3 regions of the Chromobacterium sp. Ag138 genome follow, and region 2 is predicted to be linked to each of the others. Evidence: predicted binding sites of a transcription regulator. Region 2 holds the regulator's gene; each other region holds the start of a gene.
The links. The regulator FliA, encoded in region 2, starts transcription of late flagellar genes. The targets are predictions, from matches to a motif close to GCTAAAGNTNNNNNNNNNNCNGCCGATAAT.
Positions count from the first base shown of each region.

Region 1: a site for FliA is predicted at 3,746-3,775, ahead of ACY3GB_RS10120 (flagellin N-terminal helical domain-containing protein). Genes of this name have one in related genera too.
Region 3: a site for FliA is predicted at 3,691-3,720, ahead of ACY3GB_RS23130 (LPP20 family lipoprotein). Genes of this name have one in related genera too.

Region 1 is NZ_JBUPWA010000001.1:2,193,710-2,203,531, forward strand. It holds gene ACY3GB_RS10100 (flagellar protein FliT) at 85-417, opposite strand; gene fliS (flagellar export chaperone FliS) at 426-863, opposite strand; gene fliD (flagellar filament capping protein FliD) at 920-2,311, opposite strand; gene ACY3GB_RS10115 (flagellar protein FlaG) at 2,348-2,773, opposite strand; gene ACY3GB_RS10120 (flagellin N-terminal helical domain-containing protein) at 2,849-3,697, opposite strand; gene ACY3GB_RS10125 (flagellin N-terminal helical domain-containing protein) at 3,916-5,139, opposite strand; gene ACY3GB_RS10130 (glycosyltransferase) at 5,371-9,222, opposite strand; gene ACY3GB_RS10135 (class I SAM-dependent methyltransferase) at 9,294-9,822, opposite strand, start outside.
Region 2 is NZ_JBUPWA010000001.1:3,965,124-3,974,945, forward strand. It holds gene ACY3GB_RS18625 (exonuclease domain-containing protein) at 1-998, shown strand, start outside; gene ACY3GB_RS18630 (flagellar motor protein) at 1,051-1,800, opposite strand; gene ACY3GB_RS18635 (RNA polymerase sigma factor FliA) at 1,851-2,597, opposite strand; gene ACY3GB_RS18640 (MinD/ParA family ATP-binding protein) at 2,594-3,472, opposite strand; gene flhF (flagellar biosynthesis protein FlhF) at 3,469-4,914, opposite strand; gene flhA (flagellar biosynthesis protein FlhA) at 4,928-7,012, opposite strand; gene flhB (flagellar biosynthesis protein FlhB) at 7,019-8,185, opposite strand; gene ACY3GB_RS18660 (thymidylate synthase) at 8,325-9,119, shown strand; gene ACY3GB_RS18665 (dihydrofolate reductase) at 9,116-9,607, shown strand; gene ACY3GB_RS18670 (GntR family transcriptional regulator) at 9,669-9,822, opposite strand, start outside.
Region 3 is NZ_JBUPWA010000001.1:4,985,448-4,995,269, reverse strand. It holds gene ACY3GB_RS23145 (ABC transporter permease) at 1-427, opposite strand, end outside; gene ACY3GB_RS23140 (extracellular solute-binding protein) at 500-1,492, opposite strand; gene ACY3GB_RS23135 (flagellar assembly protein T N-terminal domain-containing protein) at 1,618-2,907, opposite strand; gene ACY3GB_RS23130 (LPP20 family lipoprotein) at 2,907-3,629, opposite strand; gene ACY3GB_RS23125 (GlxA family transcriptional regulator) at 3,743-4,657, opposite strand; gene ACY3GB_RS23120 (EamA family transporter) at 4,650-5,555, opposite strand; gene ACY3GB_RS23115 (DUF1737 domain-containing protein) at 5,542-5,754, opposite strand; gene ACY3GB_RS23110 (isochorismatase family protein) at 5,899-6,453, opposite strand; gene ACY3GB_RS23105 (LysE family translocator) at 6,552-7,172, opposite strand; gene ACY3GB_RS23100 (aminotransferase-like domain-containing protein) at 7,357-8,799, shown strand; gene infA (translation initiation factor IF-1) at 9,042-9,305, shown strand; gene ACY3GB_RS23090 (glycoside hydrolase family 19 protein) at 9,488-9,822, shown strand, end outside.

The sequences.
Region 1 (9,822 bases), 1.8 Mb from region 2:
AGGAAGAAATCCGCACTGACTTAAGTGTATGGTGAAATATGGCGCAACCCAAGCCAAAACCAGGCGTGAAAACTCGCCGGCCACTCAGCCCTTGTACTGACGATGAAGCTTGGAGCTCTGAGTCAAGGAGCGCAGCTCATCTTTGACCTGATGGGCCCAACCCGACAATTGCAATTGAGTTTCCTCTCTGACGATAAGCACTCTGCGCAAGGTCTCCCTTTGCTCTTCGCTCAAGCTATCGCGCCCCCCTTGCTCCAGCTCCTTCAGCAAGCGCTGCACACTGGCTTCGCTCTGGCCATAGAGCTGGGAAAAACGCGGACGATCACGCAGATTCGCAGCCTCCAGCAGTTGCCTGGTCAACGGCTCCAGCTCTTCAATCAGACTGGCCAATGCGGCGTTCTTGGCTTTCGGCTTCATCCTTGAAACTAGCCCCCCGCCGGCCTTACGGCATCCGCAGTTTGCGCGGAGCTGGCCCGATCGACCTGCTGCCAAGCGGGAAGAATGGTCTCCAGCAAGTTTCGAACTTCCGCCAGAATGTCCTTGTCGTTCTTCAAGCTGGCTTTCGCCAACCTCAACTTCATGTAAAGGTACAAATCATTGAGGTTGGCAGACGCTTCCGAGCCTTGCTCCAAATCCAAAGCGATCCTCAAGCCCTCCAGAATATCAACCGTCTTGGTGATCATTCTGGCCTTCTCATCGAAACGGCCATTATCTATGGCCGTGCCTGCGGCATGCAGCGCCTTGATCGCCCCTTCATAAAGCATCACGACAATGCCCACGGGACTAGCGCCATAAACGGCAGCTTTCAAGGCATCGTTAGCATATGCCTGATTAAACTGCTTGAGCATTCGGGAATTCAGCATGGCTCACCATCATTTCTGAAACAACCGGACAGCCCCTCGCCGTCCGGCCTGCAACTTTACCTGCTGGAAATCAGGTTGAACAAGCTCGCGGAGCCTGACTGCATCTCTGCCAATGTCTTGTTCAAAGCCGTATATTGCCTGACCAACTGCGCCTGCTTCGAGTCCAGCCTGGACTGCAACGAACTCTGCAGCTGGGTTTCCGTGCTCGCCTTCGACTTGATTGTCGCCTTACTGGTTTCAATCACGCCTTTGGGATCCAGCATGCCATTGATAGCAGTGTTGAACCTCTGGGCAAAGCCAGTGTTCGCGGAATTGCCAAACAGATTCGTCACCGCCTGCTTGTCTTTTTTCATCGCGTCATTGAACGCGGTCTGATCCAACTTCAATGTGCCGTCTTTTTGCAGCGAAATGCCTGCCTGCGACAAATAGGCGAATGAATTGACCGGATCAACGCCTGCGACAGGAGTAGACAACACCTGTTGCAGCTTGTTCTGGATATCCAGGATCGAAGCATTGCCCTTCATCGCGCCACTACGCGCGGCCTTGACATCGCTGACGATCTGGTTGTAGGCATCGATGAACGACTGCAGATTCTTGGACACGCCTGCGCTGTCCGGCGACATCGAAACCGTGAACGAGCCTTTTTTATAGAGGTCAATCTCCACCCCCGGCACCGCGCTGGTCACCTTGTTGCTGCCGGCGGTGATGGCCACGCCATTCACTGTCAGTTTGGCATCGGCCGCGTCCTGAGACTCGGTGGCAGCCGTGTCGGTTTGCGACAGGCCGGCCAGCATGGAGCCGCCTGGCTTGCCAGAATCGCTGCTCCCCGTACCGCTGACGATCTTGAATTGATTGTCGGTACCGGATTCCACTGAATTCAGCACCAATTTGTACGTGCCGTTGTTCTGAACGATTGAGGCGTTCACCCCGATGCCAGCGGCATTGATCTTGTCGTTGATGGTCTGCAAAGACACGGCCTCGTCAGGCTTGCTTCGCAAAGTGACTGTCTGCGTCTTGCCATTAACCAGAAAGGAAATGGAATCCGGCGCTGAGTCGATCTTCTCCTTCGGGTCCTTGATATTCGGTTTCGTGTCCGTAGGACTCAAAGCTCCGACATGATCGAACACCAACTGGCGGCTCGTCGCCAAGTTGTCGACATTCACCTGATAGGTGCCGGAACTGCCTCCGCTGGTCGTAGAAACCGACCCCATCGAAGCATCGCTGACAGTGGCCTTGAACACCTGCAAAAAGCGGCCAGACGACAAACCAGTCAACGCCGTCTGCAAAGCGGATAGCGAAGAGCTGAGCTTGCCCACGGTACTGAGCTGGGTGTTGTATTGATCAGCGCGCTGCAGGCTTTCATTGAGCGGCCTGCGCTCTATCGACATCAATTGGCTGACAATGCCTTGTACATCCAATGCACCCACGGAACTGGTAATGGCTGCCATGTCATCCCCATGTTTAGCCGCATCAGGACAAAGGGATCAGGCTTTGTCCTTCAGCAAAAGGCCCTTGAAGTCGCCTATCGCCTTGGCGATGCGCAATGCTTCTTCGGACGGAATCTGACGAATAACCTTGTTGTTCTCTTTGTCGACGACCTTGACCACAGTGGCGCCAGTCTCCTTGTCGACAGAGAACAGCAAGGAGCTGTTATACAACGAAGCCGTGTTGTTCAACTGCTTGACCGAATCTTCCAGCTGCTTGGTCAAAGATTGCTGTTTTTGCTCCGAATCCCCCGTCGCTTGTTGCTGCTGGTTCTGCCCAACCGCGGCAACAGCTTGGGTCGTGTCCGCCAACACCGGCTGGCTTTGATCAGTCGCAGGAGCTTGCGCCAGCTCGACCAGTTGCTGACGCTGTACTGGAGCGGATGCCGTCGGGACGGAAGGCGATAAGATGGAAGGGATTTGCATGATCACGCTCCTCGTGACCGCAGCTCCGGCTGCCCAACCGGAGCTGCGACTGGCTATACCATCAGTCTACTACTGTTACTGCAGCAAAGTCAGGGCTGCTTGGGGCAGGGTATTCGCTTGTTTCAGGATGGAAGCACCCGCCTGCTGCAGAATCTGGTTCTTAGTCAGGTTAGCCGTTTCCGACGCAAAGTCCACATCCACGATGCGGCTGTTGGCTGCAGTCAGGTTTTGCACGTAGTTTTGCAGGTTCGCCACGACAGCGTCAAACCGGTTCTGCACCGCACCCCAAGTGGAACGCACGGTCGAAATTTCCGCGATATCCGAATCCAGAGCCGACAGCACGCCGGACGCGCCGGACTGCGTCGTCACGCTGATGGTGCCGGTAGCGCTCAGCGAGGAGTTGTAGCTACACAGCACGCCACCGGAGGTCAAGTCCACCGAGGAGATCGACACCTGGTTATTGGCCGCGCCGGAAGAGCCTACCTGGAAGGTCAGGCTGCCGCCACCGGACAGCAACTGGGTGCCGTTGAACTGCGTGGTCTGAACGATACGCGAAATTTCCTGAGTCAGCTGGTCCACTTCGTTTTGCAGCTGCGAACGGTTAGTGTTGCTGACCGAGCCGTTGGCGGACTGAACCGCGATTTCACGGATACGCTGCAGGTTGTTGGCGATCTGACCCAGCGCGCCTTCAGCGGTTTGCCCGACGGAAATGCCGTCGTTGGCGTTGTTGACCGCTTGGTTGTTGCCGCGGATCGCAGCCGTCAGCGTCTGCGAAATCGCCAGACCGGCCGCGTCGTCCTTGGCGCTGTTGATGCGCAAGCCAGAGGACAGACGTTGCAGCGACTTGGTCAGCGCCATCTCCGAATGGTTCAGGTTTAGCTGCGCTTGCAGCGAGGATACGTTGGTGTTGACGGTAATGGCCATGATGACTCTCCTGATACTCAGTGTGGGCAAAGAGGCTTGCTTACACTGCTTATCGGCTAGCGCATTCCGAACTTTATGGTGAAGGTGTGAATTTTCACACTTGACACGCCATCAACACCAAAATCCCGCTTATCTCATCCTGCCGCTCCTGTTCGATCTTTCCTACGCATCCGCTTGGCGACCAGGCCATTTAAGCAACCCGGTCGCCTTCGCCTTTGTTATTGCAACAGGGACAACGCGGCCTGAGGCAACGAGTTGGCCTGCTTCAGGATGGAGCCGCCGGCCTGCTGCAGAATCTGGCCCTTGGTCAGGTTGGCGGTTTCCGACGCGAAGTCGACGTCCATGATGCGGCTGTTGGCCGCGGTCAGGTTCTGGGTGTAGTTGCCCAGGTTGGCCACCACCGCGTCGAAGCGGTTCATCACCGAGCCGAAGGTGGAACGCATGTCCGAAATCTTGGCGATGTCTTCGTCCAACAGGTTCAGCGCCTTGGCCGCGCCATCCTGCGAGGTCACATCCACGGTTTTCACCGCCAACAGATTAGCATTGAAGGAATGCAGGCCGCCGCTGGCGCCGATAGCCGGATTGGCGTTGCTGAACGTGGTCTGGGCATCCTTGGCGGTATCCATCGCCGTCCGGGCATTATCCAGCGCTGTCTTGGCAGCCGCCTTGCCTGCGGCATCCGCCGCCTGCCAAGCTTTGTCGGCATCGTCCACCGCCTTGCCCTTGGCGGCGAGATCGAGATCCAGATAGGATTTTTGCGCATTCAGCGACTTGCGCTTCATTTCGTCGGCAGTCGCCTGGGTCACGCCAGGCTTCGGATTACCGGTAGTCGCATCGACAACGGCTTGATATGCCGTGTCCGCGGCAGTCGCCGCAGTCTTGGCGTCGGCAGCGGCCTTGGTCAGGTCTGCGGTGGAGCCGGAAAGGGTATTCGGGGTCGACTGGGTCAAATCCACGGTCTGGATGTTGATCTGGTTATCCGCCGCGCCCTTGGAGCCAACCTGGAAGGTCAGCGTGGCGCCGCCGGCCAGCAGCTTGGTGCCGTTGAACTCGGTGGTCTGAATGGTGCGGGAGATTTCCTGGGTCAGCTGGTCGACTTCGTTCTGCAGCTGCGAACGGTTCTTGTCGCTGACGCCGCCGTTGGACGCCTGCACCGCGATTTCGCGGATGCGCTGCAGGTTGTTGGCGATCTGGCCCATCGCGCCTTCCGCGGTCTGGCCGACGGACACGCCGTCGTTGGCGTTGCGCATCGCTTGGTTGTTGCCGCGGATGGCGGAGGTCAGGGTCTGGGAGATGGCCAAACCGGCGGCATCGTCTTTGCCGCTGTTGATGCGAAAGCCGGAAGACAGACGCTGCAGCGACTGGTTCAGACCCATGCTGGAGTTGTTGAGGTTCAGTTGCGCCTGCAGCGAGGACAGGTTGGTGTTGACGGTAATTGCCATTTCATTCCCCTTATCGGCCCACAGGGCCATCGAATTTTCTTGCCTGTTGAAGACAAGATCGGCCGACAGGAGGAATTTGTTATGAAAACGGTATTATTACCAAAAATGAGCGGTGCTAATCATTCTTACAAGCAATAAACAACTCATATTCTAGGATCAGTTGGAATGAAAAACCGGCCACCTCCATCCATTTAGACGGAGCGGCCGGTAGCCCTGGGTCTGCCGAATAGGTCAGCCGTGCAGCACGCGCAGCCAATCCTCGTGGTGATCGTCCAGCCAGTAGTCGCGTCCGACCCAGGCCCGCAAACGGTCTCCCTCCTTCGCCAGCGCATCCAGATCGTGGACACGCGCGCGTATCGCCTCCACCCAGGCCTCGGCGCGGTTGGGCACGCGGCAAACCGGCGCCTGGTTGCTCTGGTAGGGGTAGATGTCGGTGCACACCACCGGCCAGCCCAGCACGCCATACTCCAGCAGCCGCAGATTGCTCTTGGCCTCGTTGAAGGGATTGACCTCCAATGGCGCCACCGCCAGATCCAGATTGAGGGAGGCCATCTTCTCCGGATACTGCGAGAACGGCACCGGCTGGTGGAACTCCTTCACATAGGGTTTGAACTGCGGCAGCGTCATGCCCATCAGGACCCAATCCACCTCTTGATGGGTCTGTTTCATCACCTCCAGCAGCAATTCAAGATCGCCGCGGTGCTGTGACGCGCCGACCCAGCCCACTCGCGGTTTATCGCCCGCTCGGCGCTCAGACTTCAGCTGTTGCCAGATGCTCTTGCGCAGCCGGTTCGGTATCACCTCGATCCGGTCTATCATGCCCTTGCAGAAATGCTGCAATGGCTCGGTGGAGACCACCAGCGCGTCGCAATGCTTCAACGACTGGCGCAAGCGCTGCTTGGCATCCGGGAATTGCCACTTCCACAGATCGTACAAATCGCTCTTCAACGGCAAGCCGCCCACCATGTCGTCGATGCCGAACACGATCCGCAATTGCGGCAGGAAGCGGCGGTAATTCTGCATGGCGAACTGGAGCTCGTCGGTAATCGCGGTATGCATGAGCAAGGTATCAGGCGCCAGACGGGCCAGTTCAACGATGGAGGGCAGCCCGCGCATCGGCTGCAAAATCTCTCCATCCAGCTTGCCTTTCTCTTGCAGCACCGACAACGGCATGCTGAGACGGTATTCTCCGCTGCCGCCCGGCACCGGCATGCCCAATACCCGTTTCCGGCCGGGAATCGATGGGTCCCATGAGGCATGGCGGTCGGCATCCGGCTCCATTTTTCGGGTGCGCAGCGACAAATGGCGGTTATAGCCCGGATCGCGCTTGAGCAGCGGCAGCCAGCGCTCCAGGACCGTGAACATTTCGTCGTGCTCGCGCACCGTGGCCTCCAAGGCCACCCGTGGGTCGCGGGTCACTTTCTTGATCGTCTTGCCATGGTGGTGGTACATCACCACGTAAGGATTGTAGACATTGCGCCATCCGGCTTGCTGCACCTTGACGCAGAAATCGACGTCGTTGAACCAGACCTGAAAATTGGTCTCATCCATTCCGCCCACCTGCTGGTAAGCGGCTTTGGAGATCAATAAGCAGGCGGCGGTCACCGCGGAGTAATTCTGCATCGTCTGCGCGCGGTTCATATAGCCTGGCAGATTGATGTCCTGCGACTCGAACGCGTGCGCCGCCACCGCGAACAAGGCGCCAGGCATGCCAAGCACGATGCCGGCGTGCTGCACCTGGCCGATTTCCGGATACAACAGGCGTGCGCCCACCGCGCCCACGCCCGGTTGCTGCGCGGTCGCCAGCATGCGAGTCAGCCAGTTGCCCAACACGACTTCGGTGTCGTTGTTGAGCAGCAGCACGTATTCGCCGCGAGACTGGGCCACCCCCATATTGCATTGCGCTGAGAAATTGAACGGCGCGTCGTAGGGCAGAATCCGCACCCGGTCCGGATGACGCTGTTGCAGATCCTGATAGTACTCCAGCGTTTCAGGCTGCTCCGACCGGTTGTCCACCACCAGCAGTTCGAAATTCTGGTAGTCGGTCTTGTTGAACAGCCCCTCGATGCAGGGCTCGAGCAACTCCAGCTTGTCCCGGTTCGGAATCACGATCGAAACCAGCGGCTCGCCTTGCAGCTGGTATTCATAATGGTAGGTTCCCGTCACCAGCCCCGGCCTGACCGCCACCGGGTAGCCGCAACGCTGGCCATGGTTTTCCAGCGCCACCTGCCGCGAAGCATGGCCAAGATGATCAAACTCGGGATCGACCCAGGGCAAAGACAGCAGCATGTCATCGATATGCCCCGCCATCGACGGGCCATAGTTTTCCAACAACCGCAAAGCCAGATCGTAGCTGTAGGCTTCCGGATAAGGCTGGACGCCGCCGATCCGGATCAGGGCCTGGGTGGCAAAGGCTCCGGCATGGCTGATGTAATCCATCGACCGCAAGTATTCAGGGGAGAAGTCCGGACGGAACGCCGGCAGGAACCGCTCGCCCATCGGCGATACGATATCGCTGTCGCAATACACCATGACCTTATCCGGATGTTGGTGTATCTCCTCTCCCATGCGCACCAAGGTCTGCGGTTGCAGCCGGAACCCGGCCGGCAGCAGCCAGGTCCAGTCGGCTTGCCGGTCTGCTATATAGCTGTTGATCGCCGCGGCCACCGCATTGGCGTCGTCCATGCCCGGCACCCGCGCCCAGCCCAATTGGCCGCTGCTGGAAAATATCGGATCGGGCGCGTCCCAATCCGCCACCACCAACAGACGCCAATGCGGATACAGCTGCTTTTCCATCGCGGTGATCGAGTGCCCCAACAGCGCCTGCTTTTCCTTGGGGGCCAGCACGATCAGGTTGAACAGCGGCCGGTTTTGCCACACGGTCATCATCCGTTCGGCCAATTGCTCGGCATGCACCTCGCGGAAGTTATGGTTCTTCAGCCAGCGCATGTAATTGAGCTGGCTGCTCTGGTCGTTGTTGCTGCTGCGCCCAAGGAACGGCTTGCCAAGCTTCATCGGCATGGTCTGGCGCAACTCTTGCGGCAGCACGCTGTTCCACGCGTCCAGATAGTCGCCGATCACGCTTTCCAACGTGTTCGGGCCGATGGCCTGCTCGCGAGCGCGCTTGGCCATCTCCTTGCGTTCGACCTCGTTCTCGATCAGTTCGGAAATGGCGTCGAACCAGGCATCCGGCTTGTTTTCGACCACCCTGGCCAGGCCCGTTCCCTTCAAATCCTCGTATGGCGGCGCATCGGACACCACTGATGCCGCGCCGACGATGGAATAGTCCAACCACTTGATATTGGACTTGCAATCGTTGAAATCGTCGCGGCTCAAGGGGGCCAAGGCGATATCCAGACGCAAGGATGCCAATTGGCCGAAATACTCGTGGTACATCACGGAATCCGGCACGAAACGCACGCCCTTGCGGCCGACCATCGCCTGGGGCACATCGCCCCAGAACACGAATTTGACCAGACCGGCATAGTAGCTGTAGATGCGCGACAGGGCCGGCGCGATCATGCTCAGATCCTTGGCGTGGGTGCTGGTGCCAGCAAAGCCGATCACCACCAGCCCGTCCTGCGCCGGCATCGGCTCGACGACGCGATGCCGGCTCACCGCATTGCGCAACACCGCCACCCGCGGATTGATCGGCCTGACCTTCTCGGCCATCCGCTCGGTGCTCACCGTCACCAGCTGGCACTGCGGCATCAGCCAGTTGATGTTTTCGATGTACTGGTAATTGTCCTCATACATCGGATTGCTTGGCGGCAAGCCTGGCAGCCAGTCGTCCATTTCCAGCACGATGGGCTTCCCTGCTTCCAGTATCCGCTCGATCAACGGCTTGGACAGATGGGTGATGAACCAGCGCTGCACGATGAAGAAATCCATCGAGGCGATGAAATGCTCATCGTCCTCAAAGGCATAGTCCCCAAGAAAGCGGGTCCGCTCGATATTGTTGTAAAAATAGGTATCGATCGCGCCCGCAAGCAGCGACAGCGGATCGGCGATGCGCAGCTTGAAGCACGCGAACTCGAAAAAGTCCCGAGACAGGATGCCTACCCGCGGTTTTCTCTTTTGCATTCCGTTCAGCCTCATATGGCAAATGCGCCCTCCATGGGGCGCAAGGTAAGGGGACGGCTACGCGCCGCCTGCTAGGCTTTCTCCAACAGCAAATAGAATTGCAGCGTGCACATTTCCTGCATTTCCTCATGGGTGACGTTCTTGATCACCATCTTCTCCACCTCGATATTGCACGGCAGCGAACCCTGGGCGCGCTCCATCAGCGGCAGCAAGCGCGTATCGAGCGCATTTTTCTTGGCCAGGACCCGGTAGCCCGTCTCGCGGCAGAACTTCTGGATTTCCTTTTCGGTGAAGAAACGGATGTGGGTGATATCAAGCAAGCCTTCCCGGGCATAAGTCCAATTGCCCTTCATCAGCTCCCCGATCAACACCAGGTTGCGCACATTGGGAATGCTGACCACCACCTGTCCCTTTTCCGACAGATATTCTCGCAGTTTCACCATCACCCGCCACGGGTCGTACATGTGTTCCAGCACATCGGCCAGCAACACCATATCCAGCGAGCCCTTGGCGATCCCTTCCCGCTCGAGGTCAAAGTCCTCAAACATGCCCACCAATACCTTGTCCAGCTTGCGGCTGGCCAACTCGGCGGCGGCCTTG
Region 2 (9,822 bases):
GCCTGATCGCCCGCCATGGCATAGAAATGCCGGAGCGCCACCGCGCGCTGGCCGACGCCGAGGCGGTTTACCGCTTCATCCAGGTCGCCGGCGCGGAACTGGGCGAGGACAAGGTGGCGCATGAGGCGGCGCAGCTGCTGTCGCAGCCGGCTGAGTTGTCCAGCCTGCCGGCTGAGCTGCAGCAGCAACTGGAGGAGATGCCGGACTCGGCCGGCGTCTACGCGATGTTCGGCGAGGATGGCCGCGCGTTGTATGTCGGCCGCGCGACCAATCTGTACCGCAAGGCGCTGGGCCACTTCGCCGAACGCAAGCCCGGGCACAAGAGCCATGAGGTGCGGATAGACGAGCCGGTGGCGAGGGTGGAGTGGCGCGAAAGCTTGAGCGAGTTCGGCGCGCGTTTGCTGGAGCTGCAGTGGCTTGGCCGCTTGCAGCCGGTCCATAACCCGCGGGCCAGGATGATGGGCGAGGTGTGCACGCTGCAGCTGCAAGCCGGCGACGACGCTTTTTCGCGGCCGGTCCCGGTATCCGCCCGCGACATCGATTTCACCCGCACCGCCGATCTCTACGGCTTGTTCCGCCATGCGCGCGAGGCGCGGAAGGCGCTGGCCCAGATCGCGCTGGCCCAGGGGCTGTGCCAGTCGGTGCTGGGGGTGGAGCAGGTGACCAGCCGCAAGGGCGCCCCTTGCGCCGCCTACCGGATCCGCCGCTGCCGCGGCGCCTGCGTCGGCGACGAGGGCGCCGACAGCCATAACGCCAGGTTGCTGGCGGCGCTGCAGCGGCTCAAGGTCAAGCCATGGCCGTTCGAGGGCGCGGTGGCGGTGGCGGAGCGCGACGAGGTGTGCGGCGATGTGGTGGAACACCTGTTCGACCGCTGGTGCTATCTGGGCAGCCGCCGCAATGGCGGCGCGCTGGAGGGCGAACCGGCTTTCGATCTCGATTACTACAAGCTGCTGGAGAGCGAGCTGCGCAAGCCGGATAGGGATCTGGTGACGATGTAGATGAGAAAGGAGCGGGCGGTGACGCCTGCTCTTTTTTTAAAATCAAGAGGGATTACTCGTGCATCGCCAGATAGCCGCGCAGCCGGCTTTCGATGATGCGCGGGTTCTCGCCGTTGGCGATCGCCACCACACCCTCGACCACCAGCTCCTTCATCGCCACCTCGGACGCCACCAGGTGTTTGAGCTTGTTGGCCATGGGTAGGAAAAACAGGTTGGCCGAGCCGACGCCGTAGACGGTGGCGACGAAGGCCACGGCGATGCCGCCGCCCAGCTTGGTCGGGTCGGACAGGTTTTCCATCACGTGGATCAGGCCCAGCACCGCGCCCAGAATGCCCATGGTCGGCGCGTAGCCGCCGGCCGACTCCCAGATGCGGGCTGCCTGCTTGCGGGCGTGTTCGAACATGCTGATTTCCACTTCCATCACCGCGCGCAGCGTGTCCGGCTCGGTGCCGTCCACCAGCATCTGCATCGCTTTCTTGGTGAACGGATCGCGCTGGGTGGCGATCAGGCCTTCCAGCGCCAACAGGCCGCCCTTGCGCGAGGTCTGGCTCCAGTTGATGACTTCGCGGATCATTTTTTCGTGGTCGAAGTTGGGGGGGCGGAATATCCAGCGCAGCATGCGCAGCCCGGCCATGAACTGTTTGGGCGTGCTTTGCAGCATCACCGCGCTGGTAGTGCCGCCGATGACGATCATGAAGGCGGTCAGCTGCATCAGCGAGCCGATGCTGCCCCCTTCGATGGCCTGGCCGGCGATGATGGCGGTCAAGCCCATTACAATGGCGATAAGACTGATCTTGTCCACAAAAAGGTTCCGTTATCGATCTGGTCTGAGACCCGTCACCGGGCCTTCCCTTACAGCCAGTCTTTCAATTTTGCGCGCAGACGGGCGATGGCCTGGCTGTGCAGTTGGCAGACGCGGGATTCGGTGACGCCGAGCACCGCGCCGATTTCCTTCAGATTCAGCTCTTGTTCGTAGTACAGCGCCATCACCAACTGGTCGCGCTCGGGCAGGAACTTGATCGCGCTGATCAGCTGCCGGCGGAAACTGTCGTCGGAGAAGGCGGCCAGCGGGTCGGGCGAATCCTCGTCGGCGACATTGGTCACCGGATTGTGGCTGCTTTCGTCGTCGCCGCCGCCGAAGTCCTCGAAATGCAGCAGCGTGGTGCCCTTGCAATCGCCAAGCATCTCCTGGTACTGCTCCAGCTCAATGCCCATTTCCGCTGCGATTTCCGATTCCAGCGGGGAGCGGCCCAGCCGCTGTTCCAGCTTGGAGATCGCCTCCTCTATCTGGCGGGAGTTGCGGCGCGCCTGGCGCGGCAGCCAGTCCTCGCGCCTGAGTTCGTCCAGCATCGCGCCGCGGATGCGCTGGCTGGCGAAAGTCTCGAACTGCACGCCCTGGGCGGGATCGAACTGGCGGGCGGCCTCGATCAGGCCGATCATGCCGACCTGGATCAGGTCGCCCAGCTCCACCGACGCCGGCAGCCGGGCGATCATGATGCTGGCCAGCTTGCGCACCAGCGGGGTATAGGCCTCTACGTCGATCTCGACGCTGGGGGCTGCTGCGGCATAGCCCGATCGGCGGAAGGACGGAAAGGTCATAAGGGTTTGGCTCCATCTGCCTCGGCCCAATCGCGCGAGGCGGCAATCAGCAAGTCCATGTATCCGGTACTGTCGCGGCTGGTTTCCGGCGCGTCCCACTGCGGCAGCACCGCCGACAGTTGCGAGAAGGCCATCGCCGCCTCGCTGTCCGGGAACGCCTCCATCAGCGGCCGGCGCAGCGTCTGGCTGCGGCGCACCGCGTTGTCCTGCGGCACGAAGCCCACCCAGCGCAGCGAAACAGTCAGGAATTCGCTGGTGACCGCCGACAGCCGGGTGAACAGCTCGTGGGCCTCTTCCAGATGCCGCGCGCGGTTGATCAGCACGTTGAAGCGCTGGCGGCCGTAACGGCTCGCCAGGCGCTTGATATTAGCGTAGGCGGCGGTCAGCGAATCGGCTGCCGGCGTCAGCACCAAGACCAGGTTGTCGGCCACGCTGGCCGGGATCGGGTCGCGCACCGGGTCGGGCGCGTCGATCAGCAGCGCCGACGCGTCCCGCTCCTGCGCGCCGAATTCGCTGCCCAGCCGCAGCCACAGCTGGGTGGAGAATAGCGCGCGTTGCTCGGGCTGCGCATAGAGATTGATCAACTGAACGCCTTGCCGCGACACCACCATCATCTCGTCCAGACCGCCAACGCTGACCACCTGGCTTTCCAGCGTGGCGGTGGAGGGCACGCCCAGGCGGCGGGTTTGCACCTGGCCCAGGCAGCAGTCCACCATGATGGGGCGCAGGCCGGCGTAGGCGAGGCCCAGCGCCAGCTCGGTCACCACGGTGCTGGTGCCGGAGTGTTCTGAGCCGATGAAGGCGAAGCTGGGCGCGCGCTGCCGCTGGGCGGCGAGCAGGCGGAGGCTGGCGGCCTGGTCCTGCATCGCGTTCATAGCCATCCGGCCTGAGCCGCCTGCATGATGGACATTTCATCGGCCTGCAGCGCGAACGGGGAGGCGATCTGCTGCGCGCGCATCGCGCGGTCGACCAGGAAGGCGGCGTTGGCCGAGTGCAGGTCTTCCGGCACCCGCTGGCCGTTGGTGACATAGTAGAGCTTGAGCCGGTTGCGGATGATCACATCCAGGCTGGGGCCCTGGGCCACCGCCTCGTCTATCTTGGACAGGATGCAGCCGGACAGGCCGTCGCCGCGGTAGCGCTTCACCACATCCTCCAGCGTGTGGCCGTCGGTGTTGGCGGCCAGCAGCAGCAGCCGCTCGATCGGCCGGCCGGCGGTGCGCAGCATGTCTATCTGCGCCAGCACGCGCGCGTCGCGCTGGCCCATGCCCACGGTGTCGATGAACACGATGTGGCGGTTGGACAGGTCGGCCAGCGTCAGTTGCAGGTCGCCCTCGTTCTGGATGGAGAACACCGGCACGCCCAGGATCTTGCCGTAGATGCGCAGCTGGTCCTGCGCGCCGATCCGGTAGCTGTCGGTGGTGATCAGCGCCACGTGCTGGGCGCCGAAGCGCATCGTCGCGCGGGCGGCCAGCTTGGCGACGGTGGTGGTCTTGCCGACGCCGGTGGGGCCGACCAGCGCGAAGATGCCGCCGCGATCCATCACCTCGCGGTCGGCGTCCGCGCATTTCAGATTGTGAGCCAGCGCCGAGCGCGCCCATTTCACCGCGACCTCGGCCTGGTACTGCGCCGGCATCTTCTCGATCAGCTGGCGGATCAGCTGGGCGGAAAAACCCATGGCCAGCAGGTGCTTGAACAGCTCCAGCCGGTTGGGCGCCTTGCCCTCCATGTCCGACCAGGCGAAGCTGGCCAGCTGGCTTTGCAGCAGGCTTCTGAGCAGTTTGATTTCGTCGCCGATCTGCCTGAGTTCCTGGGCCATCTGTTCCTGCTCCTCGCCATTGGCCGGCGGCGCGGCGGGCTCCGGCGCGGACGGCCGGGCCGCGGCGCGCGGGGGAGACTGCGGCGCCGGCTGAATGGCCGGCTGCGTCACGGGCTGTTGGGCGATGGGCCGCGGCGGAGTGAAGGTCGGCTCCATCCGCGCCTCCAGCCGCGGCGGGGCCGGGCTTTCCAGCGGCTCCACCGGCATCGCGTAGGTGCGGGCGATGGCGCGGTTCATCGCGCTGCCGTTGGCTTGGGGAATCGGCGCCGGTTGCTGCGGCCGGTTGACCGCCGGCGGCGCGTTGCGCGGCGGATGCTTGCTGCTGGAGGTGGACAGCGTGCTGGCCAGGTTGGCGACGTCCGCGTCGGCCACCGCCATGATTTCCACGCCGCCGCCCATCGTCGGGCGATTGGACAAAATCAGGGCGTCCGCCCCCAGTTCTTCGCGAACTTGTCTGAGTGCGTCTCGAGTGGTTTTCCCGAAGAACTTTTTCACCACCATTATGGATTAGCCTTTAGCCCTTGCTGCCGCCGATTACCGCAATTATACGAATGGATTTATTGTCCGGAATCTCATTATGCGAAATCACACGCAATTGCGGCAATGCCCGGCGCAGGAAACGCGCGAGCAGCGGCCGCAGGCCCGGCGCGGTCAGCAGCACCGGATTGTATCCCTGGATTTCCACCTGCTCGGTCTGCTGGGCCGCGCTTGACAGCAGATTCTCCGCCAGCCCCGGCTCCAGCCCGCCGCCGGCTTTCGATTGCACCGCCTGCATCAGCACGTTTTCCAGCTGCGGCTCCAGCGTCATCAGCGGCAGCTCGGCCTCGCCTGGGAACAGCTGCTGGACGATCACCCGCGACAGCGCGGTGCGCACGGCGCTGGTCAGCTCGTCGACGTCCTGATTTTGAGGCACGTGGTCGGCCAGAGTTTCGACGATGGTGCGGAAGTCGCGGATGTGTATGCCTTCCGACAGCAGCTGTTGCAGCACCTTCTGCAGTATGCTCACCGGCACCACCTTGGGCACCAGGTCTTCGATCAGTTTCGGCGATTCCTTGGCCTGGTGGTCGATCAGCGCCTGGACCTCTTCGCGGCCCAGCAGCTCGGCGGAGTGGGTCTGCAGCAGATTGGAGATGTGGGTGGCCACCACGGTGCTGGCGTCCACCACGGTATAGCCCAGGCTCTGCGCCTCTTCGCGCTTGCCGGCGTCTATCCACACCGCCGGCAGGCCGAAGGCGGGATCGGTGGTGGCCGCGCCGGCGATCTCCTTGCTCACCATGCCCGGGTTGATGGCCAGGAACTGGCCGATGAAGGCCTCGCCCTTGCCCAGCTCCACGCCCTTCAGCAGGATGCGGTAGGCGTTGGGCTTGATTTCCAGGTTGTCGCGGATGTGGACCGGCGGCACCAGAAAGCCCAGGTCCTGCGCGATCTTCTTGCGGATGCCGCGGATGCGGCGCAGCAGCTCGCCGTCCTGGGTGCGGTCCACCAGCGGGATCAGCCGATAGCCGACTTCCATGCCCAACTGGTCAACGTGTTGGACGTCATGCCAGCCCACTTCGGCCGCCTGCTGTTCCGGCAGGGCGGCCGGTTGGGCTGCGGCTTGCAGTTCTTGGGCTTGCTGCTGGCGCTTGCGTTTTTCCATCGATCGGGCCAGCGCCAGCAGCGAGCCGGCGATCAGCAGGAAGGAAAAATGCGGCATGTTGGGAATCAGGCCGATCATGCCGATCACCGCTGAAGTGATGTACAGCACCTGCGGCTTGGTGAACAGCTGGCCGAGGAACTGCTCCGACATGTCCTGGTCGGTGCCGACGCGGGTCACCACGATACCGGCCGCGGTGGAGATGATCAGCGCCGGAATCTGGGCGACCAGACCGTCGCCAATGCTCAGCAGGGTGTAGGTTTCCGCGGCCTGTCCCACCGGCAGGTCGTGCTGGACCACGCCGACGATCAGGCCGCCGATCACGTTGATCAGGATGATCAGGATGCCGGCCATCGCGTCACCGCGCACGTATTTGGACGCGCCGTCCATCGCGCCGAAGAAGTTGGCCTCCTCCGCGATGGTGACGCGGCGCTTGCGGGCGTCGTCCTCGCCGATCAGGCCGGCGTTGAGGTCGGCGTCGATCGCCATCTGCTTGCCGGGCATCGCGTCCAGGGTGAAGCGGGCGGACACTTCGGCGATCCGGCCCGCGCCCTTGGTGATCACCACGAAGTTGATGATGGTGATGATGATGAATACCACGATGCCGATGGCGACGTTGCCGCCCACCAGGAAGTGGGAGAACGATTCGATCACCTTGCCGGCGGCGTCGGGGCCGGTATGGCCCTCCAGCAGCACCACCCGGCTGGAGGCGACGTTGAGCGACAGCCGCAGCATGGTGGTGATCAGCAGCACCGAGGGGAAGGACGAGAAGTCCAGCGGCTTGCGCACATTGATGCCCACCAACAGCACGATCACCGACACCGCGATGTTGAAGGTGAAGAAAATGTCCAGCAGCATCGGCGGCAGCGGCAGCACCATCATCATCAGGATCAGGATGATGAGCACGGGCCCGGCGAGCTGGGAGATCTTCAAGCGCTTGAGGATTTGTAGGATGGAGTCCATGCTGGCTTATCGGCTTTCTTCTGGCGCCGAATCTTGCTGACGTTTGCTGTACGGGTCAAGCTCGTCGGGCACGTCCAGTTGATCCGGGAAGGTCGGAGCGACGCCGCCGACCGATTGGTATTGCTGCAGCTGAAACACATAGGCCAGCACCTGGGCCGCCGCCGCGTACAACTGGGCCGGTATATCCTGGCCCAGCTCCCCATGGAAGTACAGCGCCCGGGCGAAAGGAGGAGAGCGCATGATGGGCACGCGGCTGTCCTTGCCGGTGTCGATGATCTTTTCCGCCAGTTTCAGCGAGCCTTTGGCCACCACTTGCGGCGCGCGCATGGTGTCGTCGTACTTCAGCGCCACCGCGAAGTGGGTCGGGTTGGTGACAATCACATTGGCTTTGGGCACTTCTTGCATCATCCGCTTGCGCGCGGCCTCGCGCTGCAGTTGGCGGATGCGGCCTTTCACTTCCGGCGAGCCGTCCATTTCCTTGTATTCTTGCTTGACCTCTTCCTTGGTCATCCGCAATTTCTTGTAATAGCTCCACAATTGGTAGGGCACGTCTATCGCTACCAGCAGCAACATCGCGGCGGTGACGATGAAAAAGGTGTGGATGATCAGGTCGGTCATCTTCAGGATGCCGGCCTCCAGGGGCATCGACAGCAGGCCAATGATGTCGCCGCGCTCCTTCCAGATATACCAGGTGGCGATGCCGCCGATCAGCAAGCTCTTCAGTATCGCCTTCACGCCCTCGGTGACGGCGTTCAGGGAAAACAGCCGTTTGACTCCAGACAGAGGGTTCATCTTGCCGAAATTGGGTTCCAGCGCCTTGAATGTGAGATTCCAGCCGCCGATCAGGGTGGGGGTGAAAATCGCGACCAAGGCCAGGCCGCCAAAAAACGGCATCAATTCCCATAATGCTCCGAACAGGCTTTCCTTGAATCGCACCAGCGCCGGCTCGGCGTTCTGCACCGTCGCCTGGTCGAAGGACAGCAGGCGATGCATGGTATCGCCGAGGAAGCGTCCCAGTTTGCCGCCCATCACCATCAGCAACGCGACCCCGGTCATGGTGACGGCGAAGGTCGACAGCTCCCGCGATCGGGGGATGTTGCCATCTTCCCGAGCCATCGACAGCCGTTTGGGCGACGCGGGTTCGGTGCGTTCGAGGTCGGAATCTTCTGCCATGGGCTCGCTTTAGATAAATGCTTTTGTCTTGATTTTAAACTGAATGGTAGCGTATGCCGGCCGGTCTCGGCCAGCCCCGCGCCTCGCGCGGCAGCGCCGCTAGCGGTACAATAATCTGATTATTGACGGAATCGCCCACATGCAACAGTACCTCGACCTGATGCGCCATGTGCTGGAACATGGACATGACAAGGCAGACCGCACCGGAACCGGCACCCGCTCGGTGTTCGGCTACCAGATGCGCTTCGATCTGGCGGACGGTTTTCCGCTGATCACCACCAAGAAATGCCATCTGCGCTCCATTATCCACGAACTGCTGTGGTTCCTGTCCGGCGATACCAATATCCGCTATCTGAAGGAAAACGGCGTGTCGATCTGGGACGAGTGGGCCGACGAGAACGGCGATCTCGGCCCGGTCTACGGCTACCAGTGGCGAAGCTGGCCGGCGCCGGACGGCCGCCACATCGACCAGATCAGCCAGTTGCTGGAGATGATCCGCAACAACCCGGACTCGCGCCGGCTGATCGTGTCGGCGTGGAACCCGGCGCTGGTGGACCAGATGGCGCTGCCGCCTTGCCACAGCCTGTTCCAGTTCTATGTCGCCGATGGCAGGCTGTCCTGCCAGCTGTACCAGCGCTCGGCGGACATCTTCCTCGGCGTGCCGTTCAACATCGCCAGCTACGCGCTGCTGACGATGATGGTGGCCCAGGTGTGCGGCCTGCGGCCCGGCGATTTTGTCCACACGCTGGGCGATGCCCACCTGTACAGCAACCATCTGGAGCAGGCGCAATTGCAATTAACGCGCGAACCGCGCCCGCTGCCGACGATGAAGCTGAATCCGGAGGTGAATGACCTGTTCGCGTTCAAGTTCGAGGACTTCGCGCTGGAAGGCTACGATCCGCACCCGCACATCAAGGCGCAGGTGGCGGTATGAGCCGGAAACCGACGCTGACGCTGGTGGCCGCGATGGCCGCCAACCGCACCATCGGCATAGACAACCAGCTGCCCTGGCGCCTGCCGGAGGATCTGAAGCATTTCAAGGCGACCACGCTGGGCAAGCCGGTGATCATGGGCCGCAAGACCTGGGATTCGATCGGCCGGCCGCTGCCGGGCCGCCGCAACATCGTGGTGACCCGCCAGGCGGACTGGCGGGCGGACGGCGCGGAAGCCGCGCACTCGCTGGAGGAGGCGCTGGCGCTGGCCGGCGCGGTGGACGAGGCCTGCCTGATCGGGGGCGCTGATCTGTACCGCCAGGCCCTGGCCCTGGCCGACCGGCTGTGCCTGACCGAAATCGCCCGCGACTACGACGGCGACGCCCACTTCCCGGTGTTCGACCCGGAGGACTGGCGCGAGGCGTCGCGCGAGGACGCGGTCAGCGCCGACGGGCTGCCTTACGCCTTCGTCGAATATCGCCGCCGCTGACGCTGGGGCGCGCAAAGCCAAGGCTGCCGGCGGCAGCCTTTTTTATTCGATCGGACAGATGTCAGGCGCCGCCTTCCAGCGCCTCGGCCGCGCTTTGCGCGAGCTGGCTGTAGTCGCGGCCGAATTCGGTGATCATCTGCTTCAGGCGGCCGGTGTCGCGCGCGATCAGCGTCTTCAGCAGGCTTTCCAGGAATTGGTGGGTGCGCTCCATCTGG
Region 3 (9,822 bases), 1.0 Mb from region 2:
ACAGCACCGCCACCACGCCAGGCGTCGAGCGGATGTCCGGCACCCAGGACGAGCTGCCGAAGGCCTCGCGCAGCCAGCTCTGGAACGGCCCGGTGAAATCGAACAGGCCCAACTGGGAAAACGCCATCACATAGGCAGGCATCGCCAACGGCAACATCAGCGCCCAGGAGAAAAACCGCCGCCCGGGAAAGTCATGCACCGCGGTCAGCCAGGCCAGCGGCACGCCCAGCAACAGCACCCCGGCGCCGACGCCCAGCAGCAAGACGGCGGTGTTGCGCAGCAGCTCCGGCAGCGCGTGCTCCGCCAGATGGCGCCACACTTCGGCATCCGGCTCCAACAGGCCCAGGGCGATCACCGCCAGCGGAATCAGGGTAAGCAGGCTGGCGGCGGCGGCGGACGCGCGCCAGCGCGAAACGGTAAACGGCATGCGATGCGATCCAACGGCGGCGGGCACGCATCGTCAGGACGGCGGGCCCGGTTCAACACAAATCGCGGCGGCTTACTTGTAGCCGGCGCGGTCCATCAGCTTGACCGCCTCGGCCTGCCGGGCGCCGGCATTGGAGACGTTGATGTAGTTGTGCTTGAAATCGCCCCAGGCCGCCACGCGGGCGTCGGGCTTCACCTTGGGATTGACCGGGAATTCCAGATTGACGTCGGCGAACATGTTCTGCGCCTTTTCCGAGCTCAGCCACTCCAGGAATTTCACCGCGCCCTTCTCATTCCGGGCATGGCGGGTGACGCCGGCGCCGGAGATGTTGACATGGGCGCCCTTGCCGGCCTGGTCGGCCCAGAAGATGCCGACCGGCAGCTTAGGCGACTTCTCCATCATCCGGCCGTAGTAGTAGGTGTTGGCGATGCCCACCTCGCACTGGCCGGCGGCGATGGCCTCCAGCATCTTGGTGTCGTCGGGGAACGGCGCGGCGGCCAGATTACCCACCCAGCCCTTGACCACCTGCTCGGTCTTGGCCGGGCCCATCTCGGCCAGCATCATGCCCACCAGCGACTGGTTGTACACCTTCTTGGAGGTGCGCAGGCAGAGCTTGCCCTTCCACTTGGGATCGGCCAGATCGGCATAGCTGGACAGCTGGGACGGCTTCACCTTCTGGGTGTTGTAGAAGATGGTGCGGGCGCGGATGGACAAGCCGTACCACTGGTTGGCCGGATCGCGCAGGTGGGCGGGAATGTTGGCGTCCAGCACCGGCGACTTGACCGCCTTCAGCAGCCCCATGCGCTCGGCCTGCCACAGATTGCCGGCATCCACCGTCAGCAGCAGGTCGGCCGGGCGGTTGCGGCCCTCGGCGCGCAGACGCTCCATCAGCGGGCCTTCCTTGTCGGACACCAGCTTGACGTTGACGCCGGTCTCCTTCTTGTAGGCGTCGACGATGGGCTTGAGCAGTTGCTCTCCGCGCGCGCTGTAGACCACCAGGTCCTCCGCCAGCGCGGGGCCGGCCACGGCCGCCAGCGCGGCGGCCAACATCAGTTGCTGTTTCAAGGTGTATCCCCCGTTCGATTGAGACGAAAAGCGAAGTGCGGGATGCACCGTAACACCAGCTGATAATACTTATCAATACAAAAATAAATTGCAAACAGCGGAACTTTGAGCAGAAAAAACCGCCATCAGCGCGCCGTTCCGAAGCGGACGTAATCCCCCTCCGCCACGCGGGCGCCTCCCTGCGCCACGCCTATGGAGAAATTGGGCTGCACCTGGGTCAGGGTCACATCGCCGTTCAGGCTCTCCGGCATGCCCAGCTCCCGGCCGGAAATCAGATCGCGCAGCGGCTGCCCGCTCGAGCGCTTGTACAGCAGCAGCTTGTCGCCCACCGCCATGCCGTCCAGCAGGCCGGCGTTGATGTAGACGCGCTTGCCCTCCAGCCTCACCACGCGCGCGGAGAACGGAATGCAGGAGATCACGCTCTCGATGCGGTCCGACACGTTGTCCAGCCACCTGTCCACCTGCCTGCCGTAGTCGCTCTGCCAGAACGCGACGGAGGCGAAGGGCTGCGGCATGGTCGGAATCACCGGCCCTTTCGAGTTGACGATGCCGCTGACCCTATCCTTGGCGATCAGCGAGCCGGTCAGCCCGTCGTATATCCAGAACTCCAGATCGAACTGCCGCTGCGTGGGCACATACTTGACGCCGGCGCCGAACATGCCGGCGAAGGGGCCGTTGTAGAACGCTCCCTGCTGGCTGGTATTGTTGGATTCGAACAAGGACCTGCGCACGCCTTTGTCCATCACCGAGGTGGACAACACCCGGCCCGCCACCACGAATTGGACGTTCTCCCGCTGCCCCAGCTGGCTGGCGACCTGCCAGCCGGCATCCGGCTCGGAAACGCGGCTGTCGGCCAGCACCGAGACGGTATTGGCGTCCTTCACCACCAGCATGCTGTTGTGCACCAGCCTGCGCGCCAACTCAGTCGGCAGCGCGGTGGCCAGGTCCGGCATATCGGACGCGTCGGCCGGATGCGCGACGTCGAAATACGTGGTCACCAGCTTGCGCCTCAGCGACCGGCCCACCGGCATCTGGCAGGACGGATCACCGCGCCGCTCCGCCGCGGGAGCCTGCGAGGCCTTGGCCGGGCCGGTGTCCACCTCGACCTTGACGTGGTAAAGCTTGCCCTGCGCGTACTCGTTGACGACCCGCACCGCGCCCTGCACCGGGGACAAGGCCCTCAGCGTGCTGGATTCGCCCTGCCGGCCGGCATCGACCAGCTGCGTCGACTCGATGCGCGCGCCCTGCCGGATGGAGAGCAGCTTCAACGCGTCCTGCATCGCCATCTCCCGCGCGGCGACCGGCCCGTTGTCCAGCGGCGCCACGCCCTCGGCTGTCAGGATTTCAGCGTGCGACGGGCCCGACAAAACAAATGCCGCCGCAAGGGCGGCGGCACGGATAGCGATTCGCGTCATTACTGGGTCACGTAGAAATTGTTGCTGTAGCGGGCTGGCGAAACGGTCATGACGGCGGGCGCCGGCGCGGCCGCCGGGGCCGGCACGATCTTGGTGGCGCCGCAATTGGCTTCCGGACAGAGGGCGCCGGCGGCGCCGGTTTCCTTGGACGCCTGCATCACGCTGCCGGTCTTTTCCATCGAGTGGCGGAATTGCTTGTAGAACTCCTGGTCCAGCGTGATCTCGGCCACCGCCTCGCTGGTGCCGTCCGGCTTCATCACGGTGGAGACGATGGTGACGCCGCGCAGATAGGCGTCGACATAGGTGCGGAAGCTATCGCTGTTGGCGATCATATTGGACACCGAGCTGTTGCCGACCAGCTTCATGCCCTGCACCTGTTCCGCGATCGCGCGGAAGGCGTCCAGCCGGGCGGCCCGCATCGCCAGCAGCTTGCGCTGCGACGGCGTCAGGCTGTTGGTGTAGGGCGCGGCGCCGGAGCCGGTCACGCGGACGACGATGGGCTGGAAGGGATTGACCTCCTTGACCACGACCCTCACCTCCTCGCCGCTGGCCGTCTCGTCGCCGGAGCCGACATAACCGACGCCCGACGGCACCGAGCCGCTCTCCTTCATCGGCATCGGCGCGGACATCGCGGATGTCTGCGGGGCGGGCGTGGCGCAGGCGGTCAAACCGGCCACCAGGGCGAACAAGGCGAGGCGAGACGTACGACGGACTGTATTCATGGCAATTACCGATAGGTGTTGATGGAATGGTATGAACCATTCCCGGAGCTCGTCAACCTGAAACATCGGCAATAACTGATGAAACTTGAGAAGCGGACGGCATGCGCGGCCTCTCAGTCATGCGCGGCGGCGGCCCGGCTCATCTGCCTGGCCGAGGAAAAACCAGCCGACAGCGCCGCCTTCTCCTTGCCCAGGCCGGCCGAACGCCACTGCTGGGCCAGCGCCAGCCGCAATGCGCGGTGGTAATCGTGCGCCGAAACGCCGGCCTGGTCGCGGAACAGCCGGGACAGATGGCGCGCGCTGACGTGGACCTTGGCCGCCAGCTCGTCCAGCGGCCAGTCCCGCACCGGGTCGGCGCAGATCAAGTCCTGGGCCCGGTGCAGCGCCGGGTGCAGGTGGTTGCGCCAGGCCAGCCATGGCGACAGCTCCGGGTCCTGCGGCGAGCGGCGGAAATACACCACCATCTCGCGCGCCACCGCGCGGGCGATCGCGGGGTCGGCCAAGTCGGCGATCAGATGCAGCGCCAGATCGATGCCGGCGGTGATGCCGGCGCTGCTGTAGCAGGGGCCGTCGGCGACGAAGACCCGGTTTTCCTGCACCCGGGTCGCCGGCGCCAGCGCGCGCAGCCGCTCCAGCAGCGTATGGTGGCTGGTGCAGGCCCGGCCGTCGAACACCCCGGCCTCCGCCAGCAGCAGGCTGCCGGAGCAGACGCCGGCCCAGCGGACGCCCGGCTGGCGCCGGCGCTCGGCCAGCCAGGCGACGATGCGCCTCGCCTCCGGCCGGGCATAGGCCTCGATGGACGGCGTCGATCCCGGCACTACCACTACCGCCCCCTCCTGCAGCGCGTCCGGCAACGGCGCCAGGCCGCCCAGCGGCAGGCCCAGCGAAGTGCCCACCGCTTCCGACGCGCCTACGTAATGCAGGCGAAAATCTGCGCCCTGCAGCCCCGCCAGGCGGAAAGCGTCGGCCGGCCCGGCCAGATCCAGCAGCAGGACATTGGGCGACAGCACGAAATAAACGTCACGCACGGCTGGTTCTCCAGGAAGCGGCCAAGGCCAGCAGCCTGCCGCCGAACACCGTCGCCAGCAATCCGGCCATCAGCAGCGCGCTGCCTGCCAATTGCGCGGCGGTCAGGCTCTCGCCCAGCAGCCAGTGCGAAGCCAGCAGCCCCACCACCGGCACCAGCAGGGAGAACGGCGCCACCTTGGCCGCGGCGTGCCGCGCCAGCAGGCGGCTCCACAAGCCATAGCCGAACATGGTGGCCACGAAGGCCAGGTAGGCGACGGCGAACAGCGACTGCCCGTCGAAGCCGCGCAGCGCCGCCGCGATGCGCTCGCCGCCTTCTATCTGCCACGACAGCAGCAGGAAAGGAATCGGCGGAACCAGGCTGGACCAGATCACCAGCCCCAGCGGCTCCACTTTGAAGCCGTCGCGGCCGATCGCGCGCACCACGATGTTGGATGCCGCCCAACTGGTGGCCGCGGCGATGGTCAGGCCGAAACCCAGCGCCGTCATATTGCCGCCCTTGCCCATGCCTATCAGCGCCAGGCCGCCCAAGGCCAGCGCCAACCCCGCCAATTGGCTGGCCTGCCAGCGCTCGCCCAGGAAGACCCGGGCCAGCAACAAGGTGAAGAAAGCTTGCGACTGCAGCACCACCGAGGCGAGGCCGGCCGGCATGCCGAGCTTGATCGCGGTGAACAGGCAGCCGAACTGCCCCACCCCTACCGTCAGCCCATACAGCGCCAGGTAACGCCACGGCAGCGCCGGCCGCTTGACGATGAACACCGCCGGCAGCGCCACCAGCGCGAAGCGCAGCGCGCCCAGCAACAGCGGCGGCACGCCGGCCACGCCCCATTTGATCACCACGAAATTCACGCCCCAGACCAGCACGATGGCCAGCGCCTGCATCATGTCAGCCAGCGGCATGATCGCTCCCCGGCCACAACACCGCCTGCGCGACGATCACCCGCTCGCCGTTGAAAGTGGCGGCCGGCGAGCCGTACAGCCGGTAGCCCAGCGCCAGCGCTTCGCTGACCCGCTTGCAAAAGGCCGAATCGTCCGGCCCGGTCAGCAGCCGATATGCGGGCAGGCCATCAGGCGGAATGTCCGCTAGATGTTGCGACATGCGTTCTCCTTATTCAGACAAATCCAATGACGACACCTTATGACATGCCGGTCTCAAGCGGCAAGCGCCGGCGGCCTTCATGCAACCCTCGCCGCCCGCGCGGCGTTTGGCGCGATGCGCCCGGACGCCGCGCGGGCCGGCCAATCAGTCCTCCATCCGCCGCAGCGCCTCCTCGACCGTGACGATGGCGGCGAAACGCCCGGCCAGCACCAGCTCGGTGCGGGCGCGGATGTCGGCGGCGCTGTAAACCACGCCGCTGCCGGCATGGGTCATCGGGAAGGTCAGCGTCGCCTCGGTGACGAAGTCCACCTCGTAACCCAGGTCGGACCCCACGCGGGTGGTGGTTTCGCAGCACTGCTCGGTGCGGATGCCGGAAATGACCAGCTTCTGGATGCCATGCTTGATCAGCCAGCTCTGCAGGCCGGAATCGGTCAGCGCGTTGTGCACGTGCTTGACGAAGGTAGCCGCAGGCTGATGCGTCATCCAGTCCAGCGGCCGCACCAGGCCGGAAGCCGCGGAAAACGGACCGTCCGCGCCCGCTTCGTGCAGGATGTTGATCACCGGCACGCCGCGCGCCTGAGCGCCGGCGATCAGCGCCTGTTGCGCTTCCCGGTAGGCCGGCAAGTCCTGCTCGGTCCAGAACGGGCGGTGACGGAAGGATTCCTGCACATCGATTACCAGCAATGCGGTCTTTTTCATTTCGCCTCTCCCGGCGGTGTGGATATGGACAGCATCGTAAGGCCGACAGCGCCAGGAAATAAGGCCGCAAGCGGACAAGCGCCTGCCAAAAAAGGACATCATGCCATCGGGGCGAGCGCCGGCGTCAGTTCGTCATAGAGCAGCCAGAGCGCGGTGACGGCCATCAGCGCGCCCATCGTCAGGTTGTAAAGCAGCAAGGCGCGCGGCGCCGCCAGCCAGCGCCGCAGCTTTTCGCCGCTCCAGGCCCACACGCTGATGCAGGGCAGATTGACTACCGCGAAGGCCAGCGCCAGCAGCGAAGCCGCCAGCCAGCGGCCGCCTTCGCCTGCCGGCATGAACAGGATGGACGCGTTCAGCACCATCACCCAGGCCTTGGGATTCAGCCACTGGAACAAGGCGGCGCCGACGAAGCCGAGCGGCCGCGCCTGCTCGCGCGCCTCGGGCTGGCCGGAGCGGGCGATCTGCCATGACAGCCACAGCAAATAGACGCAGCCGGCCACCGCCAGCGGCAGCCGCCAGGCGCTGAGCCAGCCCAGCATCTGCGCCAGCAGCATGGCGACGATGAACACCTGCAGCGCGCAGCCCAGGCTGATGCCCAGCATGTGCGGCACCGTGCGGCGGAAGCCGAAATTGACGCCGGACGAGGCCAGCATCAGGTTGTTGGGGCCCGGGGTGATGGACATCAGGGCGATATAGGACAGCAAGGCGAATTCTGGCATGGCGGTTCTCCGGCGAAACGGCAAGCGGCGACAAGCCCTTGCCCACCTCGACATGCTATGCGGACCATCCTTATGGATACAGATTCAAAAATTCATTATTGATCTGGTTACAGATTGATCTTTTCAGCCACTGTCACCATCCACTATGATGAGCGCTGTACTTCTCCCCCGCCGAAAGCCGACGATGCAGAACAGCGCCTCCACCCTTTACCAGCAATTGGCAGACGACCTGTCGCTGGCGATCAGCCGCGGCACGCTGCCGCCGGGGTCGCGGCTGCCGTCGGTGCGGCGCACCGCGCACAATCGCCAGCTCAGCCTGAACACCGTGGTCAGCGCCTACCGCGTGCTGGAAGACCGCGGCCTGATCGAGGCGCGGCCGCAATCCGGCTATTACGTGCGCGCGCGGCTGCCGTCGCCGGCCAGGCAGGCCGGCACTCAGAGCAGCCCGGCCTCGCCGACCAAGCACGCGGTGCTGGACCTGATCGGCACCGTGCTGCAAGCGCAGCAGAGCGAGGGTTTCATCGATCTGGCCCTGGCCTGCCCGCGCGGCGGCGATTTCTATCCCGGCAACAAGCTGGCGCGGCTGATGGGCCAGATCCTGCGCCGCCAGCCCGGCATGGTCAGCACCTACGCGCTGCCGCCCGGCCCGGAGAAGCTGCGCACCCAGATCGCCCGCCGCGGCATGGACCTGGGCATGACGCTGCAGCCGGACGACATCATCCTCACCCATGGCTGCATGGAGGCGCTGCAGCTGGCGCTGCGCGCGGTCACCCGCCACGGCGACGCGGTGGGCCTGGAGTCGCCCACCTATTTCAACCTGCTGCCGCTGCTGGCCAGCCTGGGGCTGAAGGCGGTGGAGATTCCCACCGACCCGCAGACCGGGCTGTCGATAGACGCGGTGGAGGTGCTGCTGGCCGAGGGGCGCATCCAGGCGCTGGTGGCCATGCCCAACGTCCACAATCCGCTGGGCTGCTGCATGCCGCTGGAAAACAAGAAACGGCTGGCCCGGCTGGTCAACCAGCACAAGGTGCCGCTGATCGAGGACGCGCTGTACGCCGAGCTGCAGTTTTCCGACACGCTGGCGCCGGCGGTGAAGTCCTTCGACAACGATGGCTGGATCATCGTCTGCGCCAGCTACACCAAGACGCTGGCGCCGGATTTCCGCATCGGCTGGATGGAGGGCGGCCGCTTCGGCGCGGCGTTGCGCAAGCTGAAGTTCGCCTCGTCGGTGGCGCAGCCGGCGGTGCTGGCCGAGACCCTGGGCGCGTTCCTGGAGTCCGGCGGCTACGATCACCACCTGCGCACGCTGAAGCGCCGCTACGCCGCCCACGTGGAAAAGGTGCGCGGCCTGATCGCCCGCCACTTTCCGGCAGGCACCCGCGCCACCCAGCCGCAAGGCGGCTTCCTGATCTGGCTGGAGCTGCCCGAAGGCTGCGACAGCGTGGCGCTGTTCCACGCCGCGATGGCCGAGAAGATCAGCCTGATTCCCGGCCCGCTCAGCTCGCCCGGCGGTCGCTACCGCAACGCGATGCGGCTATCCTGCTGCTACCCGCTGGACGAACGCTACCTGGCGGCCCTGGTGCGCGTGGGCCAGCTGGCCGGCGCGCAGCTTGCGGGCGCGAGCTGAGCGCTTTTTTCCGCGATGAGAACAAAACAGCTGACCAGTCTGCCCGCTTGGCGGTACAATACCGGCTTGCCTCTGGATTTCAGCTGTCGAGCCCCGCGCGGCCCGACGCTTAGCCTCGCCTCTTGGGCTCGCCTCGCGCCCATCCCGCAAGGTCACCGAACTGAAGCTAAAACGCCTCGCTGCGGCAGTCGAACCGACAGCCACGCGAAGCCATTTCATTACCGTATGAGAAAGGAAACGCTATGTCCAAGGAAGACATGATCGAACTGGAAGGCGTCGTCATCGAAATGCTGCCCGAGTCGCGCTTTCGCGTGAGACTGGACAACAATATGGAGATTCTGGCCTACGGCTCCGGCAAGATGAAGATGCACCGCATCCGCGTGCTGCTGGGCGACCGCGTCACCGTGGAAATGTCGCCGTACGATCTGACCAAAGGCCGCATCAACTTCCGCCACCCGACCGCCAACCCCGGCGCCGGCCCGCGTCCGTCGCACCACCGCCGCTGAGCGCCTGCGGCCGTTTTTCGGCCCTGTGCGCTCCGCCTCGGCCCCTCGGCTCTGGCCCCTCGCCGCCCGGCGCTTCCTCTACGGATTGAACTAGCGGCACCCATTCGCATTTGACATACTTCATATTGGTTCCATAGTGGTATTACGTGCCGTCCGGCATGCCCCACCATCGAGGAACCGATATGAAATTATTCGCATCCCTTGTCCTGTCGCTGCTGACGGGCTCCGCGCTCGCCGCTCCATGGAACGCCGGCGCCGCCTACCAGAAAGGCCAGACCGTCCAATGGCAGGGCCGCGACTGGCAGGCCAAATGGCCCACCCGCGGCGAAACCCCGGGCGCCAACCCCAAGGGATCGTGGGTCGCCCATGTCGGCGGAACCTTGCGCAAGCTGGATGACGCCGCGCCGCCCGTTCCCACCCTGCAGCAAGCGCTGCAACACGAAGCCGACCTGACCAACAACGACTTCTTCCGCAAGGTGAAGGCGTCCATCCGCACCCTGCCCAACGACCAGGTGGA